Regions from separate parts of the Neobacillus sp. PVCKKU3 genome, predicted to be linked through region 3. Evidence: riboswitches for the same ligand, from Rfam matches in the RefSeq annotation. Region 3 holds a riboswitch; each other region holds the start of a gene.
What was found. Region 3 has a riboswitch for cyclic di-GMP ahead of flgB (flagellar basal body rod protein FlgB). Riboswitches for the same ligand answer to the same signal wherever they lie in the genome.
Positions count from the first base shown of each region.

Region 1: it holds a riboswitch for cyclic di-GMP, as region 3 does, so the genes downstream of both, ACNQGS_RS21860 (hypothetical protein) here and flgB (flagellar basal body rod protein FlgB) in region 3, are expected to answer to the same signal.
Region 2: it holds a riboswitch for cyclic di-GMP, as region 3 does, so the genes downstream of both, ACNQGS_RS03680 (PxKF domain-containing protein) here and flgB (flagellar basal body rod protein FlgB) in region 3, are expected to answer to the same signal.
Region 4: it holds a riboswitch for cyclic di-GMP, as region 3 does, so the genes downstream of both, ACNQGS_RS08550 (Flp family type IVb pilin) here and flgB (flagellar basal body rod protein FlgB) in region 3, are expected to answer to the same signal.

Region 1 is NZ_JBLVQN010000038.1:5,673-9,866, reverse strand. It holds gene lipP1 (LipP1 family hormone-sensitive lipase) at 1-601, shown strand, start outside; gene ACNQGS_RS21865 (metallophosphoesterase family protein) at 935-2,152, shown strand; cyclic di-GMP riboswitch class I at 2,305-2,388, shown strand; gene ACNQGS_RS21860 (hypothetical protein) at 2,418-2,633, shown strand; gene ACNQGS_RS21855 (TIGR03943 family putative permease subunit) at 2,723-3,589, opposite strand; gene ACNQGS_RS21850 (permease) at 3,603-4,194, opposite strand, start outside.
Region 2 is NZ_JBLVQN010000003.1:158,727-162,920, reverse strand. It holds gene ACNQGS_RS03690 (helix-turn-helix domain-containing protein) at 1-211, opposite strand, end outside; gene ACNQGS_RS03685 (ImmA/IrrE family metallo-endopeptidase) at 228-1,163, opposite strand; cyclic di-GMP riboswitch class II at 1,706-1,790, shown strand; gene ACNQGS_RS03680 (PxKF domain-containing protein) at 1,815-3,827, shown strand; gene ACNQGS_RS03675 (DUF4023 domain-containing protein) at 4,019-4,153, opposite strand.
Region 3 is NZ_JBLVQN010000015.1:94,690-98,883, forward strand. It holds gene fliD (flagellar filament capping protein FliD) at 1-482, shown strand, start outside; gene fliT (flagellar protein FliT) at 486-839, shown strand; gene fliS (flagellar export chaperone FliS) at 857-1,234, shown strand; cyclic di-GMP riboswitch class I at 1,353-1,440, shown strand; gene flgB (flagellar basal body rod protein FlgB) at 1,543-1,932, shown strand; gene flgC (flagellar basal body rod protein FlgC) at 1,943-2,389, shown strand; gene fliE (flagellar hook-basal body complex protein FliE) at 2,403-2,702, shown strand; gene fliF (flagellar basal-body MS-ring/collar protein FliF) at 2,841-4,194, shown strand, end outside.
Region 4 is NZ_JBLVQN010000009.1:123,995-128,188, reverse strand. It holds gene ACNQGS_RS08570 (hypothetical protein) at 1-136, shown strand, start outside; gene ACNQGS_RS08565 (hypothetical protein) at 153-515, shown strand; gene ACNQGS_RS08560 (CBS domain-containing protein) at 645-1,079, shown strand; gene ACNQGS_RS08555 (DUF192 domain-containing protein) at 1,192-1,530, opposite strand; cyclic di-GMP riboswitch class I at 1,767-1,852, shown strand; gene ACNQGS_RS08550 (Flp family type IVb pilin) at 1,935-2,123, shown strand; gene ACNQGS_RS08545 (A24 family peptidase) at 2,211-2,711, shown strand; gene ACNQGS_RS08540 (TadE/TadG family type IV pilus assembly protein) at 2,711-3,091, shown strand; gene ACNQGS_RS08535 (pilus assembly protein TadG-related protein) at 3,094-3,999, shown strand; gene cpaB (Flp pilus assembly protein CpaB) at 4,015-4,194, shown strand, end outside.

The DNA.
Region 1 (4,194 bases), on a different contig from region 3:
ATTGGCACCTGAGCACAAATTCCCGACTGCCGCTGAGGATTCGTATGCTGCAGCTAAGTGGGTGGCGGAAAATGCTGCCGAGATTCAAGTAGACCCTGAGCGTATTGCAGTAGGAGGTGATAGTGCTGGCGGAAACCTTGCAGCAGTTGTGGCCTTAATGGCTCGTGAACAGGGAGGCCCTTCATTTGCCTATCAAATGCTTATCTATCCTGTTACCAATCACGCTTATGACACGGACTCTTATCGTGATAATGCCGAGGGTTATTTTTTAACAAAAAATACAATGGTCTGGTTCTGGAATCATTATCTTCGTAATGAAGAGGATGGCCAAAATCCGTATGCTTCGCCATTATTGGCAGAGGACTTAAGCGGACTTCCGCCAGCGCTGGTGATTACGGCAGGCTTTGACCCGTTACGCGATGAAGGGGAAGCCTATGCGGAACGGCTGAAATCAGCAGGCGTACCGGTGGAAGCGACACGCTATGACGGAATGATTCACGGTTTCTTCTGGATGCCAGGGGTGTTAGCGGAGGCGCATAACGCCATCAACCAGGCAGCCAATGCCTTGAAGGATGCATTTAATGCTATAAAAACTAGATAGATATATTGCAGATTTTTAGGAGGCTAAATCAAAACAGGAAGGATATATTTAACCATTGTAAAATTGACCTTAAAATAATCAACTGAAAACAGGGTGGTCCTACCAGTGGCTACTCTGTTTTTCTATTAGCACCTAAATTTTGGTGTGATTTTTTACGATTCTTTTTAATGTATTTTTCATAATCATTAGATGGATTATCTTTGTCTAGAATTCTTTACCAATTTATAATCAACAATTTACATAACCTATACAGAGAATTAAAATCTCCTTGCTATGTTATTAATAGATATATTTTTTAAACTGTGAACTTAAAAAACTAGAGGAGGTTTTGTTATGAGTAATCTGGATTCACAAAAAGAAATGGACAGAAGGAAATTTATCAAAATCGGAGGTATAGGTACACTTGCATTAACACTCGGAGCAGCTGGCCTTCCAAAAGATTTGTTTACTGGGACAGCTTATGCTGAATTAAATGATGATATGAAGCTTCAATTTAATCCAGACGGCAAATTCAAGATTGTTCAGTTTAATGATACACAGGATGATGAAAATATTGACCGCCGTACCATACAACTGATGGAAAAGGTCCTTGATACAGAGAAACCGGATTTTGTAGTCCTTAACGGAGACAACATCACTGGGGGCTGTGACACTCCTAGCGAAATGAAACAAGCCATCAACAATGTGGCCCAGCCGATGGAGCAAAGAGGGATTAAGTGGGCCATTACATACGGAAATCATGATGAGGATTCCACTCCAAAAAGCGGCCTAAATGAGGAAGATATGCTGGGCATTTATATGTCTTACCGATACAATATGAACACACCTGGGGTAAAAGACGTTACAGGTACGGGTAACATGAATCTTCTTATCAAAAATTCAAAAGGGACAGATGCAGCGTTCAACCTCTGGCTGCTTGACAGTGGAAGATATGCCCCTCAAACGATTGCGGGTCAAGATTTTCAAGGATACCCAACCTGGGACTGGCTCCGTATGAACCAAGTCAGCTGGTATTATGAGACGTCAAAAAAACTGGAACAGCAATGGGGTCATAAAGTTCCATCGCTAGTATTTATTCATATACCGCTTTGGGAGCACAGATTTATGTGGTTTGGAAGTGTTGACGGAAGAACGGATGCCCATCACGCAAAGGCCTTGATTAAACACAATATTGTGGGTGAAAGAAATGAAGAGGAATGCCCGGGTCCAATCAACAGCGGAATGTTTTCAGCAATGCTAGAAAGAGGGGATGTCAAAGGGGTCTTCTGTGGACACGACCATGTCAATACTTATATGGGTAATTATTATGGAATCTTGCTTGGCTATTCAGGCAGCACAGGTTTTGGCGCATACGGCCTACCAGGGGCTGACCGAAATAGATTGCGCGGTGCCCGAGTTTTCAATTTAGATGAAAACACGAAGGACGTTCTTGTGGAAACTCATATGGTGTTTGCTAAAGATTATGGCATCGATTTGACTGCCAATGACCAAAGTACTGCGCCTGCACCAATAGATGAAAGCAAAAAGAAAGAAAAAGTAATCAAAAGCTAATTTTAAGATGATGCATAGGGACGGTTCTCGCGCCTCAATTTCTAGCAAAAATGAGGCATAAGAACCGTCCCCATGCATCTTCCCATGAATCTTTATAATTTTTGTTATGTAATATTTGAAAAAATTGTAATATAATATAAATAATTAGTTTATTTAGATAAAGGCAAACTTCTCGAAAGAGTGGGACGCAAAGCTACAGGTCTAAGGTTTGAAACTATGATGGCTGAGCTGCCTAAAATAGTATATATTTTAGGGGGATTTCATTTTGACTACATATGTTTATGACAACGAACTTGAAATGGATGTGGTGGAACTTAGTGATGAAAATATTATAGAGGGGTACATAACAGCTTTACTAAAAATGGCCGACAAAAATTATAAATTCTTAGAAAAAGAATTGTTGAAAAGAAGGTTATTTTTGGTTGCCTTAGAACGTTACGATACAAGAAAGGTGTTATTCCATTCTGGCTTTGCTGACTAGGGTTCATCTAAAAAAGGGCAACTCTAGAAGCCACTTGAAAAAGAAAGCTCCATGGACTTTTTAAAGTGCTTGGAGCTTTCTTTTTTATTTTAAAAACTATTCCTATAAACATAAGCATCTTTCGGCTGCTCGATGATTTTATAATCCGTTACTTTTAAAATAGGAATTTTCATTTTAAAAGGCTGATAATACATCGTGTCCATCGTTCCTGTTACTTCGTACCACTGATCATTTGGGATGTGGACATTTTCAGGGAATTGAATCATCATTCCGAACACACCAGAGTCGGCAATACAGTGAATAATCCCAAATCGGAATAAGAAGATTTGGTTGCCGTTTAACCCCGGACCGTTATATGAAAAACCCTTCATCGTCATGGTTTTCCCAACAAATTCGCCGGAAAAGTTGTAGATGACTTCCAGACCTTTTAAATAGTCCTCATCTGTTAAGGTAATATGGTCATTTCCTTTATACGATTTGAATTCCTTTTTGACTAAATCCGTAAATGCATCTTGGCCCATAAATTTACTCATGTCGGGATTTAATATTTGGTGCATGCCATAACGGTCGGCCCCGTCCTCTAACGTAGGAAAACTAAATCCTTTGGCATTAACTAATTGTGAATCTAGGGTCGCTACCGGCAAAAACACACCTGTCAAAGCGGGAAGAACAATCATCGTATACGAAACCGTTCTTTTTAGCTTTTTTCCAAAAGAAGGCTTTTTATGGTCATGTGAATGATCGTGATGGCATTCATGACATTCCAATTCTATCTCTGATTTTTTCTCTTTAAAGTACCATCTGATTCCTTCTACAATAGTTAGGAAGAATAGGGCATAAATCATACTGTAGGAAAGAAAGGAATACTTCATATTAATATACTTCGAAATGTTTCCTGATAAATGCAAATAGAAAAACAAGTTGGTAAACAATAATAAAATCACGACGCGAAACATATTCTTCCCTCCTTTACAGTAATAGTGAACCGATAAATACGAATGCTGAAATTAACGAAACAAGCAGGATAACGAATTTTGGCTTAAACGTTCCGAACATCATCAGCAGGTTCTTGATGTCAACCATTGCACCAAACACCAAGAATGTCACAATTGAACTTTGTGAAAATGTGTTTCTGAAAGACGAAGCAACAAACGCATCCGCTTCAGAACAAATTGATAAAATGAACGCCAGCGCCATCATGACAAGAACACCCGCTACTTTGGAATGTCCAAGTGCAGCCAACGTAGAAGTCGGGATAAAGGTTTGCATCGCTGAAGCGATTAACGAACCCATCACCAAGTACTTTCCGACGTGGAAAAATTCATCGATGGTATGAGTGATCACGCTGACCAATTTTTGCTTCGTATTTTGTTTCGAATGGTCATGGACATGACCATGTTCATCGGCATTCAGCCTTAACTGGTTCGTCTTGACCACGAAAGAAAGAACAATCCCGACTAAAATCGAAACCACAATGGCAAACCCGGCACGATACCAAACCATCGTCCAGCTATTGCCAAAGGCGATATACGTTGAAAAAAGAACAATCGGATTGATAATT
Region 2 (4,194 bases), on a different contig from region 3:
CCTCTTTTAGGAAAGCGGCAAAATAGTCTAACGGCACTCCGTAAAATCTTGAAATATCCGCCATGATCTCAAACGAAACAGACTTACGATCCCCTTTTTCAAGCATGCTTAAATATTGAAGGGTGATTCCAGTCCCCTTTGCAACTTCTTCAAGTCGTAAATTTCTTTCTAACCTTAATCTTCTTAACTCATGCCCCAATGGAGTGGCCATAATATACCCCCTTCCCCTACTCTATTTCCGAGCTGTATTTAATCGTTATGATATAGTACCAGCTAACTGCGGCTTCAAATAATGTGATAATAAGTTCCTCTGATTTTCTTGGAATTTTAAAATACCTTTGTATTTGATAATGAAGCAGCTCGTGAAAAATAGTTTGTAATTGCTCAGGGTAATCCATTTTTTCGTCGATGATAATTATTTTTTTCTTAGGATAATAAACACCCTTTATATCTTTCAAATCCATAAAAACAATAGGGATGTCATATTTTCTCATTATCTTCTTCGTTAATAAATTGATCTGGGATTGATTAATCGAAATAAACTGCTTATGCAGGTATCCAATGATCGTATAGTAGGTTAGAAACAGAATAAGTACCAGATTAACCTCAAGCTGATTGAAGAAAGATAGTATAGGGAATATAACAGCTACTTCAAACATCATAGGTCCAAACCGGTCCAAAAATAGCTTACTAGATGCTGTCCCAGTCTCTAAATACACATAGACATATTTCAAAACTATGCTTAGAGTCAACATAAGCAGTAAAGTTAGATACCGAGCAAAATAAGTCTTGTCACTATAAACATTATAAATCTCGTTGCAGATAATGATAGTGATAATATACATGGTGAGCAAGGATATCCTGGATTGAATGCTGCCTCTTTTTTGAATGAAGCTAGCAACGAAACAATCAACAAGCAAATAAATGAAACCGTAAACAATGGAGAAACGGTCAAATATGATTAATGATAATATGACATGAAAAAAGGAATAGTCGAAACCGGAAAAAACCTTCAGATTAATTTGGTCAAACAGGACCATAATGCAAAGAAAGAAAACAATATTCCATTCCAGCTCTTCGGGGAAAACAATAAATAAATCTGTCAAAACTATGGAAGGAATCATGAAGAACAAATAGATATGATGCCGCCCGAAATGTTTCATGACGATTCTCCTATTAAGCCGTAATTTTATTCCGTTTTTTATTATGTTACTTGAGAAAATTTACAATTTAAATAATTATTTTTCTACAAAGGAATAAAATTTTGACGGATCTTGTCATTCGAAAAACATTCAATTCCACTATCGTTTAATATATTCTTAATATAGAAGGGTGTAAAATTCTAACTTTATTTTCCTCCTATCTTTTAAACGCACTAACTAAGGTTAGTGCACTTTTTTTCTGTATCCAGCATATTAATAAACCGTTTGTGCGGTTTTCTCACAAATTATTTATAAAAATATATATTCCACTATTGTTGAAGTTATTTACTTTTAATCAAACTTACTTAGTTTTGCTGATTTTGTCGAAAATCAGTTGGGTAATGTCGAAGGGAAAAAATACCTATAAACTATAGTTTAAATTATAATATTTTCATAGATATTTAGTTCTATATACTGAACGAACCCTATGAAGGTGATATCGATATAGGGGGTTAATGGGAAGAGGGTGAGCTATGGAAATTATAACTTCAGGTGATACTTTTAATTTTTTGGGAAGCGATGATATATAACCGGCAATCTGGACACTTAGGTTATATGGAGTTAGTAGTGTAACCGGCCCTCTTAATCATTATTTAAGAGGAGAGAAAAGTTATGGAGAAAATTAGCTTTATAAATGTATTAAGCAAAAAAGCCCTAAGCGCAGTTACTGCGTTGGCAATTTCAGGTCTTGTCCCAACAGGTTTTGCTTTGGCAGGTGAACTTGAGATTACTACCTCTGAATTAGTTGCATCATCCACTAATGTATCTGTTGAGCAAGGAGCAACCCAATCTTTTAATCTTATTGTAAGTTCGGATGGTAATATGACTAATGCAGACGTTAAATTACCTACAAACTTTACAATTGCTGCAAATGGGAGTATTACTACTAGCAATTTAGTTACAGTAAACCTAGCTGGCAAAGATAGTTCTAAAAATGTTCCTGCAACTATTCAAGTTGATCCTACCTTACAACCAGGAACATATTCATTTACCTTTAATAGTACTAATGTTGTCATCACTAATAACAATCAACAAGGAGCAAGCCTAGAAAATAAATTTGGTGACACCATTAAATTTGTTGTAACCAAGAAACAAGTACTAGATACAACTGCTCCAGTAGTCACTGCTACTCCTGATAGAGCTGCAAACACTAATGGCTGGTATAACCAAAATGTAACAGTTAATTTCTCCGCTGTAGATGAAGAAGGTGGATCTGGTCTTTTACCAGGCTCAGTATCTGCACCTGTTATAGTTTCTGAAGACGGAACTCATACTATCACTGGTACAGCTAGTGATATAGCTGGAAATATAGGTACTTCTGCACCAATTACAATAAATTTTGATAAAACAAAACCTATGATTTCAGGAAGCACTGACAAAGTGGCTAATTCTGATGGTTGGTATAATCAGGATGTAACAGTTAGTTTTGATGCTCAAGATGCATTATCTGGTTTAGCAAGTGTAACAGACAATAAAACTCTTGGTGAAGGTGCAGGCCAATCTGTTACTGGTACTGCGACTGATAAGGCTGGCAATAGTGAATCAGCAACGGTTTCTGGTATCAATATTGATAAAACAAAACCTACAATATCAGGTAGCCCTGACAGAGCAGCAAATTCATCTGGTTGGTATAATGGAGATGTTACAGTAAGCTTTACAGCAGACGATGCATTATCTGGTTTAGCAAGTGTAACCGGCAATAAAACTCTTGGTGAAGGCGCAGGCCAATCTGTCACTGGTACTGCGACTGATAAGGCTGGCAATAGTGAATCAGCAACGGTTTCTGGTATTAATATTGATAAAACTGCTCCAACAATTTCAGGTAGCCCTGATAGGAAAGCTAACTCAAACGGTTGGTATAATGATGACGTAGTTGTTACATTTGCTGCAAATGATAACTTATCTGGTGTAGCAAGTTTCACACAACCTGTTACCCTTAGTGAAGAAGGTTTAAACAAATCTGCTACTGGTACTGCAACAGATAAGGCAGGGAATACTAGTGCTCAAGTAACTGTATTTGGTTTAAAAATTGATAAAACAAAACCTGTCATTACTATTGGCGGCCTTACTCTTGAAAACGATGGAGTTGTATCAAACATTGGTACTTTTACGCTTAACCAACTTGCTACATGGTCTGCATCAGATGCATTATCTGGTCTTGCAACTGAAGGAAGCGGTACACTAAATACGGCAACAGCTGGTTTACACACTGTTGAGTTAACAGCAACAGACAGGGCTGGAAATATATTCAATAAGACAATCATATATAACGTTGCCTACAATTTTGGTGGGGTTCTTCAACCAATTATCAATGGTTCAAGCGTGTTCAAGGCAGGCAGCACTATCCCTGTTAAATTCCAATTGACCGATTCTCAAGGAGCATTTGTCTCAACTGCAAATGCAACCATTTCGTTTACAAAAATAACCGATGTAGCTTTAGGTACTGAATTATCGGTAGGTGTCAACAGTACACCTAATACAGGAGATGCGTTTAGATATGACCCAACATCAAATCAGTATATCTACAACTTAAGTACTAAGGGCTTATCAAATGGTTCTTACTATGTCTCTATTAATCTCCATGATGGATCTGATGTTAAAAAAGTGTATTTTAGTTTAAAATAAATAAAGGTGGCCGAGGAAATTAGTAGTCCTCGGCTATTAATATGCTCTATAGATAATGTAAGAAATACTAGCGCCTATCGATAGGTAACGCTATGATATGATACTTATGATTTATAATTAGAAAATTGGGAAAATAATTATTTTAGTGGGCAGTAAGGAGGGTTTTAAGTTAAAGTTCCTCCTTACTGCCTTTAATGTGTCTTATTCGGCAATTTCTTACTAGGCGTATCACTGCCCTGATTCTGTCTGTTTTTTAAATCCTTTGCCTGATTTTCATGTAGCTTTTCGACAAATTCATGGGTGCTGCCTTCAAGGTTTTTATCCATCATTCGAACCTCCTATTTAAATTGAACAATGGTTAATGTAA
Region 3 (4,194 bases):
GTGACAAGGACCCTGCCATAATGCACAGTGACTTCGATACGCTGGCGGAAATCGGCATCACCTCAAGTACTAACTACCGGGATAATGGCAAGCTCGTCATCGATGAAATAAAATTAAAAGCTGCACTGGAAAATAATCTAGACCAAGTCGCTCAGCTTTTTTCAAAAAAATACGATATGGGGGCTTCCTCCAACAACACAGTTAACAATGCCGATGAGTTTCAAAACAGCGGTATCGCCTGGCGATTGTACGACCAGCTCAACGAAACGATGAAGGATATTACGAAAACGGCTGGGTATTCGAGTGACACTTATCTTTCCAAAGCGTTAAAGAGGCTGGATGAACAAATTGATTCCTGGGAGAAACGCCTGCAGACAAAGGAAAGCTATTACTGGAAGCAGTTCACGGCGATGGAGCAGGCCATCCAGAAATCGAATACGCAAAGCAGCTGGCTGATGCAGCAAATGGGTGGTGGAATGTAATCGATGGAGAAACAAAAAGAGCAGTTTTTAAAAGATTACTATCAGCTGACAAGCAATCTACTAGAAACGAATGAAGTAGAACTTATAGAACAGCTGCTCCAAGAACGAGACCAGTGCATTGAGAAAGTAAACGAGCTAGATCAACGTAACGGCGCCATCCTCATGAGCGAAGCCATCAAGGAAGAGCTCCGGCGCATTCACCCGTTAGAACGAAAGCTTCAGGAAAAATTAACTAGGGCCAAGCAAAAGATTCTTGCGGCGATTGGTTCTCTACAAAAAGAGAAAACAATCAAACAGCAGTACGGGGAACCAACTGCGGCAGCGGTAAGCGGAATTTTTTACGACAAGCGAAAATAAGGGAAAGGTGTGAGATGATGGCTCTGAATAATGCCTATCAATCCTACGAAAATAATCAAGTACTATATGCGAAAAAAGAAGAGCTGCCCCTTTTGTTATATACCGGGGCGATTAAATTTATCCTTCAGGCCAGAATGGCAATGGAGAAAAAAGACTGGCAAAGGGCTAATGACCGTATCCAGCGGGCTCAAAAAATTGTCACTGAATTAATGGTTACCCTGAATATGGATATCGAAATCTCAAAATCTTTCATAGTACTTTATGATTACATGAAGGAAAAGTTAATAGAGGCGAATATCAAAAAGGAAGAGCAACTGTTAGTTGAAGTGGAAAAAATGTTAACAGAACTGCAGGATACCTGGAAAGAAGCACTGAAAATAGTACGGCCTGCTTAACTAATTTAAGTTAAGTAGGCCTTTTTAATTAATTTTGTTGTCAGATTACTAAAACCATTGTATTATTATTTTTGTAGGAAAAATTCGACAATATAATTTCCAAAAATCGACAAATACAATCCGATAATAGCAAACCTGGGGAAACCCAGCGACGCAAAGCTATAGGGGCTAAGGATCCGAAGGGATTACGCCAGCCAGTTGCCGAAGAGTCATAGTTTACCCTATTAGACTATTCTTCGGAATGGTCTTTTTTATGTCCCAAAAACTAAAATTTGAGTATTCTGAATATTTGATAGGAGAGCTGATCCATGTCGATGCTTCAAAATATTAATCTCGTCCAACGTGCTTTAGATGCCTCTGTGTTAAGACATAATGCCATTTCCAATAATATCGCCAATGTGAACACCCCAAACTATAAACCCCAAAAGGTTATTTTTGAAGACATTTTAAAACAAGAACTTTCCGGTGCTGGCTTTGACGGGAAGAGAACCAATGCCAAGCATATCCCAATCGGCATAGCTGCTTCAAGCAAGCCTTTGGTGACCCAGGAACCTACTATCATGCAAAATAGCGGCAATGGGGTGGATATGGATAGTGAGATGACGGAGTTGACCAAAAACTCGATTTGGTACCAAACATTATCATACCAGATAAGCGAAGAATTCAATTTACTCAAAACAGCAATTAAGAGCAGGTAGGTGATTCATAATGTCGATGTTCCAACCCTTAAATATTAGTTCTTCAGCCCTAACTGCCCAGCGCTTAAAAATGGATACAATCTCCTCCAACATCGCCAATGCTACGACCACCCGGGGCCAATTGGTGGATGGGGTCTGGATGCCTTACCGGCGGAAGATGGTCGAGGTGCAAGCGAATGGGACGGGAGGGACCCCATTCAGCCAATTCTTGCAAAATGAAATGAATTCAAATGGGGTCAAGGTTACAAGAATCGTAGAAGACAAGACTCCGTTTCGGCCGGTTTATGACCCGACCCATCCCGATGCCAATAATGAAGGCTACGTGATGATGCCAAACGTGGACATTACAAAAGAAATGGTCGATCTGATGACAGCCTCCCGTACCTATGAAGCGAACATCACAGCCTTTAATGTTGGAAAAAATATGTCGCTGAAAGCCTTAGATATTGGCAGATAAGGAGTGTTAAAGAATGAGAATTGATCAGCTGTTTCCGGCGCAAGCATCGATCGTGGGAAAAACTCAAAATGCACAGCCCGCTTCCGTGTCAGGCACCTCTTTTTCGAACTCGTTAAGCGAGGCCTTACAGAAAGCAAATGAAACAATTGTCCAATCGGAAAACATGTCCGAAAAAATAGCCACAGGTGAAATAAAAAATATCCATGACGTCACCATAGCTGCACAAAAAGCACAAATCGCCCTGCAGCTGACAACCCAAGTAAGGGACAAAGTAGTCGAAGCCTACCAAGAAATCATGAGAATGCAAGTTTGAGGCATGGGGACGGTTCTTGTGCATCATTTTTCACTGAGGCATAGGGACGGTTCTTGTGCATCACCTTATCAGGAAGTCATGTAAAGAATGCAGGTTTTAAAGGTGCAGCCGATTTTTGGCTAGCATAGCGGAGGGCTTATGAATCAGAAATTTAATGATTTCAAGGAAAAACTCTCGCAGTTTTGGAAAAACGCGAGCAAGAAAAATAAAACATTGTATATTGGTACGTTTATTTTAGTAGTGGCCCTTCTCAGCGTTGGTATTTTTTATTTTTCCAAGCCCAGCCTCGTGCCTTTGTATGCCAATAGCTTGAGTCAAAAGGAAATTGGCGAGATTAAGGCCGTCTTGGAAAAGCAGGGGGTTACGGACATAGAAGTGTCCAATAATGGCACACAAATCCTCGTTCCGAAAGAGCAGGCAGCAGACCTGATCGTCAACCTGGCGGCAGAAGGGTATCCAAAGAACGGTCCGATTAGTTTTTCGGAGCAGACAAAGGATTTGAAATTTGGCGTAACCGACCGCGAGCTTGATGCCATCGAGAGGGAAGTCATTCAAGGGCAGCTGGCCAATTTAATGACGAAAATCAACGGCGTCAAAAATGCGGAGGTCATGATTACTCTTCCGAAGGACAGCGTGTTTATTCGGCCGGAGGAGGAAGGGAAAGCGAGCGCATCGATTATTGTTGATCTCGAGCCTGGTTACGAATTGGAAAAACAACAGATTAAAGCTCTTTACCATCTAGCATCGAAGAGTATTCCTAATCTGCCAGAAGAAAACATCGTCATCACTGATGAAAATGGCCAGCTTCTGTCTTTGCCGCAGTCGGGCGATAATGCCTTTGCCGGGGTAGACAGCTATGAAAGCCAACGAGAGATCAAGCAAAAGGTAGAGGCGGACATTCAGCGCAGCATCCAGCAGATGCTCGGCACGATGCTCGGACAGGATAAGGTGCTGGTCCAGACCTTTGTGAAGCTGAATTTCGACCAGGTGAGGACGCAGCAGAATTTAGTCGAACCGCTTCCGGATTCCGATAAAGGAATGGCTGTTAGTGTTGAAGAGGTCACGAAATCCTACAGCGGATCGGGAGCCGTTCCAAGCGGAGTGGACGGCACCGGTGAAGGCGATGTGCCTGCCTATGCGGCTGAAGGCAGCGGCGGAAAAAATGACTACCAGGAAAAAGTTAATCGCGTCAACTATGAATTCAACCGGATTACAAAGGAAATGGTAGAAAGCCCGTATACGATTGACGATTTGACCATTAACGTCGGAGTGGAACCGCCGAATCCGAAAAATGCGTCATCCTTAACAGCGGATACGCAGGATAATATCCGAAATATTATTGCCAACGTAGTACGGACAGCGATTAAGGACAATAAGGGGCTAACGGATGCCGATATCAACAACCGCATCACCGTATTCCCAAGAGAATTTGCCGGTAAAAAGGTTTTGACGCCTGCCAAGACGGATTTAAGTCAAAAGGAAACTTATATGA
Region 4 (4,194 bases), on a different contig from region 3:
CTCTCCCAACGTCAATCGTAAGCAGCGCCCTAAAAATCCGGCTATCCATAAGAATCCGCAAAAAGGACAAATAGATAAAAGGGATGACATTCAAATAAACATAAATGGAAAGCCAGTGTCTTATACCATGAATTAGGGAAGGGATGTTGATATTGAAACGTTTTTCCCCCGCTTTTTTTATTGGATCGATTTCAATCGGAACGGTAGAAGGTGCATCCTGTGTTAATCTTGGAAACAATCTTCCAAGCGGTTTTGTCAATTATAAAAAACAAACCCAAGGATTTGGCTCGATAACCGGTGATCATAACGATATCCACGAAATTATAGCCTCAATCGATGAGAATGCGATCAGTGATATATTCCATTATGATTTATTGGAACAACAACAAAATGGACAGGCATTAGATAAGATTCAACAAGAGATGTTAAATTCAGAGCTTCATATTGAAGAAATGGATGATGAGAATGAGGAAAAAAGTAATCATTCTGTCAAAGATGAACCCAATTCCTTCTGATTTAGAATCTTGATGTCAGCCCTCGGTCATTTAAAAAGCTGTACAACTATTATTTGAAAAAACTTCCATAAATAATATCGCCAAAGTTCCCTATCCTATAAAGGTGTAAATAGGATTGGAGGAAGTTTCATGGCACAATTAAGAGACATTATGACATCAAATGTTGTTACAGTTAAGGAAACACAAACCGTACAGGAAGCTGCAGCGTTAATGAGCGAATATAATATCGGAGCGATCCCAGTAGTAAATAACAGCAAACAAATTGTTGGAATTGTAACAGATCGAGATATTACCCTTCGTACGACAGCTCAAGGTGAAGATGCACAAACACCAGTATCTGAAGTCATGACGGCACAGCAAATTGTACAAGGTACACCTGATATGGATGTTCATCAGGCAGCAGATTTAATGGCAGAGCAGCAAATACGCCGACTGCCGGTAGTCGAAAATGGACAAATCGTAGGAATGGTTGCTTTAGGTGATTTAGCCGTACAAAATCAATATGCTAACGAGGCAGAAGAGGCATTACAAAGTATTTCAACTCCTTCTGCACCGCAACAATAGTAAGGGATACTTTTAAAAGCACAGATCCAGACCTGGGTCTGTGCCAATCCATTAAATAAAAACAGAGTATGGGAAATTTCCCTTACTCTGTTTTTATTATAGGGTAGACATTTTAGGGTATAATCAGATCCCCAATTTTAATAGAATACCTTGAAATAGTCCCTGCTGGTAACTCTAAAGTTGATTTTGCATTTTTAATAGGGAAAATAACGGTCCAAGGTTTTACATGTTCTTTTAGATGAAGAATTTTATTTTGGTCATCCATAAAGATAACATCAATCGAGAAAAACATGAAAAACATATGAATGGAATTACACGGAGAAAGGAGAATGGCCTTATCTACAATCGGCTTCATTTTAAACATTAAACCTTTAAACCTTTTCCAAAACGTAGTGTATTTTATAACTGTAATGGGTACATCACGTACCCCATTTTTTGTCATTAATTTCATGCTAAACACGACCATTTCAAAAAATAATTAAACTTACCCATGTTCGTTCGAATATCTGTTTTATTTTATATTAAATAAATAGAACATTATAGCTACAAGATTTCCAATTAAATGTAAATAAGGGAATAATTCATCGTTGTTGTAGACCAAAATACCGTGATAATATGACCATACAAACCACGACAGATTTCGACACAAGCAAGATGACGGTTATAGTGTCGGCGTTGGTTCTTCTATTGTGAAAAAGGCAAACTAGAGGAAACTCTGGGACGCAAAACTATAGGGGCTTCATCGGTAGACGATATGCCAGCCAGTTGCCGAAAATGGGTACATAGCTCCATTCTTCGGGCATAGGAAGTTTTATGTCAAAAATATAAAAAAAGAAGAAGGGTGGTCTCATTAATATGATGAACCAAATGAAGAAATTTATTACAGAAGAAAAAGGTCAAGGTATGACTGAATATGGTCTAATTTTAGGAGTCATTGCCATTGGTGCAATTGCTGCTTTTGGAGCATTCGGTGACTCGTTAGTTGCTAAAATCAAAGCAGTTAAAGATAATGTTTTTGGCGCAACACCAACTTCCGCTGAATAATTACTTTCCATCATAAATAATTCCCGAGTGTAACAATATTAAAATCCTACTTTCTTTTCAAACCTAGAAAGTAGGATTTTTTTCGAGGTGAAGCTTTTGACGAGTATTATCCTATTTTCCATCTTAGTTATCTCATTTATTACAGATCTTAAAAGCAGAAGAATCTTAAACATGGTCACATTTCCTGCCATGATATTGGGCTTAATTTTTCATTCTGTTTCAGATGGATGGAATGGATTCCAATTTAGTGGCTTTGGTTTATTAGCCGGCTTTGCTTTATTGGTGATTCCTTACTTATTAGGCGGAATGGCGGCTGGAGATGTCAAGCTTTTAATGGCGATTGGCGCATTAAAAGGGGCCAGTTTTGTGTTTGGGTCATTTTTGTATGTGGCCATTATTGGCGGGATTATTTCCGTTCTGATCCTAATCAAAAATAAAGAATTAATAAGTTCCCTAAAACGAATCTTTCTTTCAGCGCAGCTTAAAACATTGGACGGATTAAATAAAGACGAATACCACCATGCGTTCCCATATGGGGTAGCGATTGTTTTAGGAACAGTATGCTTTTACGGAGTGGAATTGCTGTGATGAAATCTGAAAAGGGACAGGCAACCGTTGAATTAGCCATTTCCTTAACCTTACTAATGATTATTTTGTTTACGATTATTGATTTCGGACGTATTTTTCATGCCTATCTTACCCTTGATCATGCCAGCCGTGAAGCGGCCAGAATCGCAAGTTTAGGTGAAACGGATACCAAGATCATTCAAACGGCGAAAGATGCGGCTCCATCCCTTGATCCCAATCAAGTTCTAGTAGAGATTACCCCAGCCAGTTCTAATCGCACTAGGGGAGTGTATGTATCCGCGACTTTGTCCTACCCCATTTCGTTTTCCATTCCCATTTTGAAGGAGCTTTTGCCTGATCCTCTAAAGGTAAAGGCTAAAACCGTGATGAGGGTGGAATGATAATGAGGAACTTTTTTAAACATGAGAAGGGCTCTGTCAGCGTCATTGTTGCATTAGCGATGACGATGTTTATCGCATTACTGGCCTTGGTAATTGATGTCGGGTCTCTTTATCTTGATAAGAGCAGGCTCCAAAACATTGTAGATGCATCGGCATTAGCGGGTGCTCAGGAGCTTCCAAATTATATTTCCAAATCTAAAGAAGAGATTACCAAGACCATTCAACTGAACAATGAAAATCCGGTCAATTTTTATACTAATACAAATGAAACGAACACAGTGATTGAAGTAACCGGCAGTAAAAAAGGGACCTTCTATTTTGCAAAGGCATTAGGCCTGGAAGAGCCAATCATCCAAGCCAAAGGAAAGGTAGCCTTGCTGCCATTGGCATCAGGAAAAGGTGCCATTCCTTTAGGGGTGCAACCTTCGACCGATTTAATGTTTGGCTCACTTCAAACGTTAAAAGTCAGCGATTCCGCGAATGGGAATTTCGGTGCTATAGCCTTAACGGGTCCTGGTGCAAAGGACTATGAAACGGACTTAAAGAGCGGATACCAATTTGACCTGAAGGTTGGCTCGACTCTAAACACGCAAACAGGACAATTAGCTGGTCCGACCACACGTGCTATTAATCAACGCATTTCACTTTGTCCCAATGCCACCTATCTGAATTATCCTAAAGGCTGTACGAGAGTTGTGCTTGTTCCGATTTATCAGCCGGTTCAAACAGATCAAAATCAAATAAAACAAGTTAAGATTGTTGGCTTTGGGTCGTTCTTTCTAGAAAGTGTGTCTTCCACAAGTGAGGGAGCAGTCGTAACAGGCAGGTTTATTGAACGAACCTATACTGGGGAACCATCCGGTAATCAGACTGGGTATGGAACTTATAGTTATAAACTTATTCGCTAAAGACAGGGGATGGAAATGAATACAAAAAAAATATGGATGTTAGCCATTGTATTTGGCTTGCTGATGTCCATTTTCTTCTATGTGGCAACATCTGCTCAAGGAAATAATAAACAGGCGGAACTAGCCAATACGACTAAACAAGAAAAGAACGATTCAAAACCGATAGAAGAGGCTGTAGATGATACAGGATTAGGG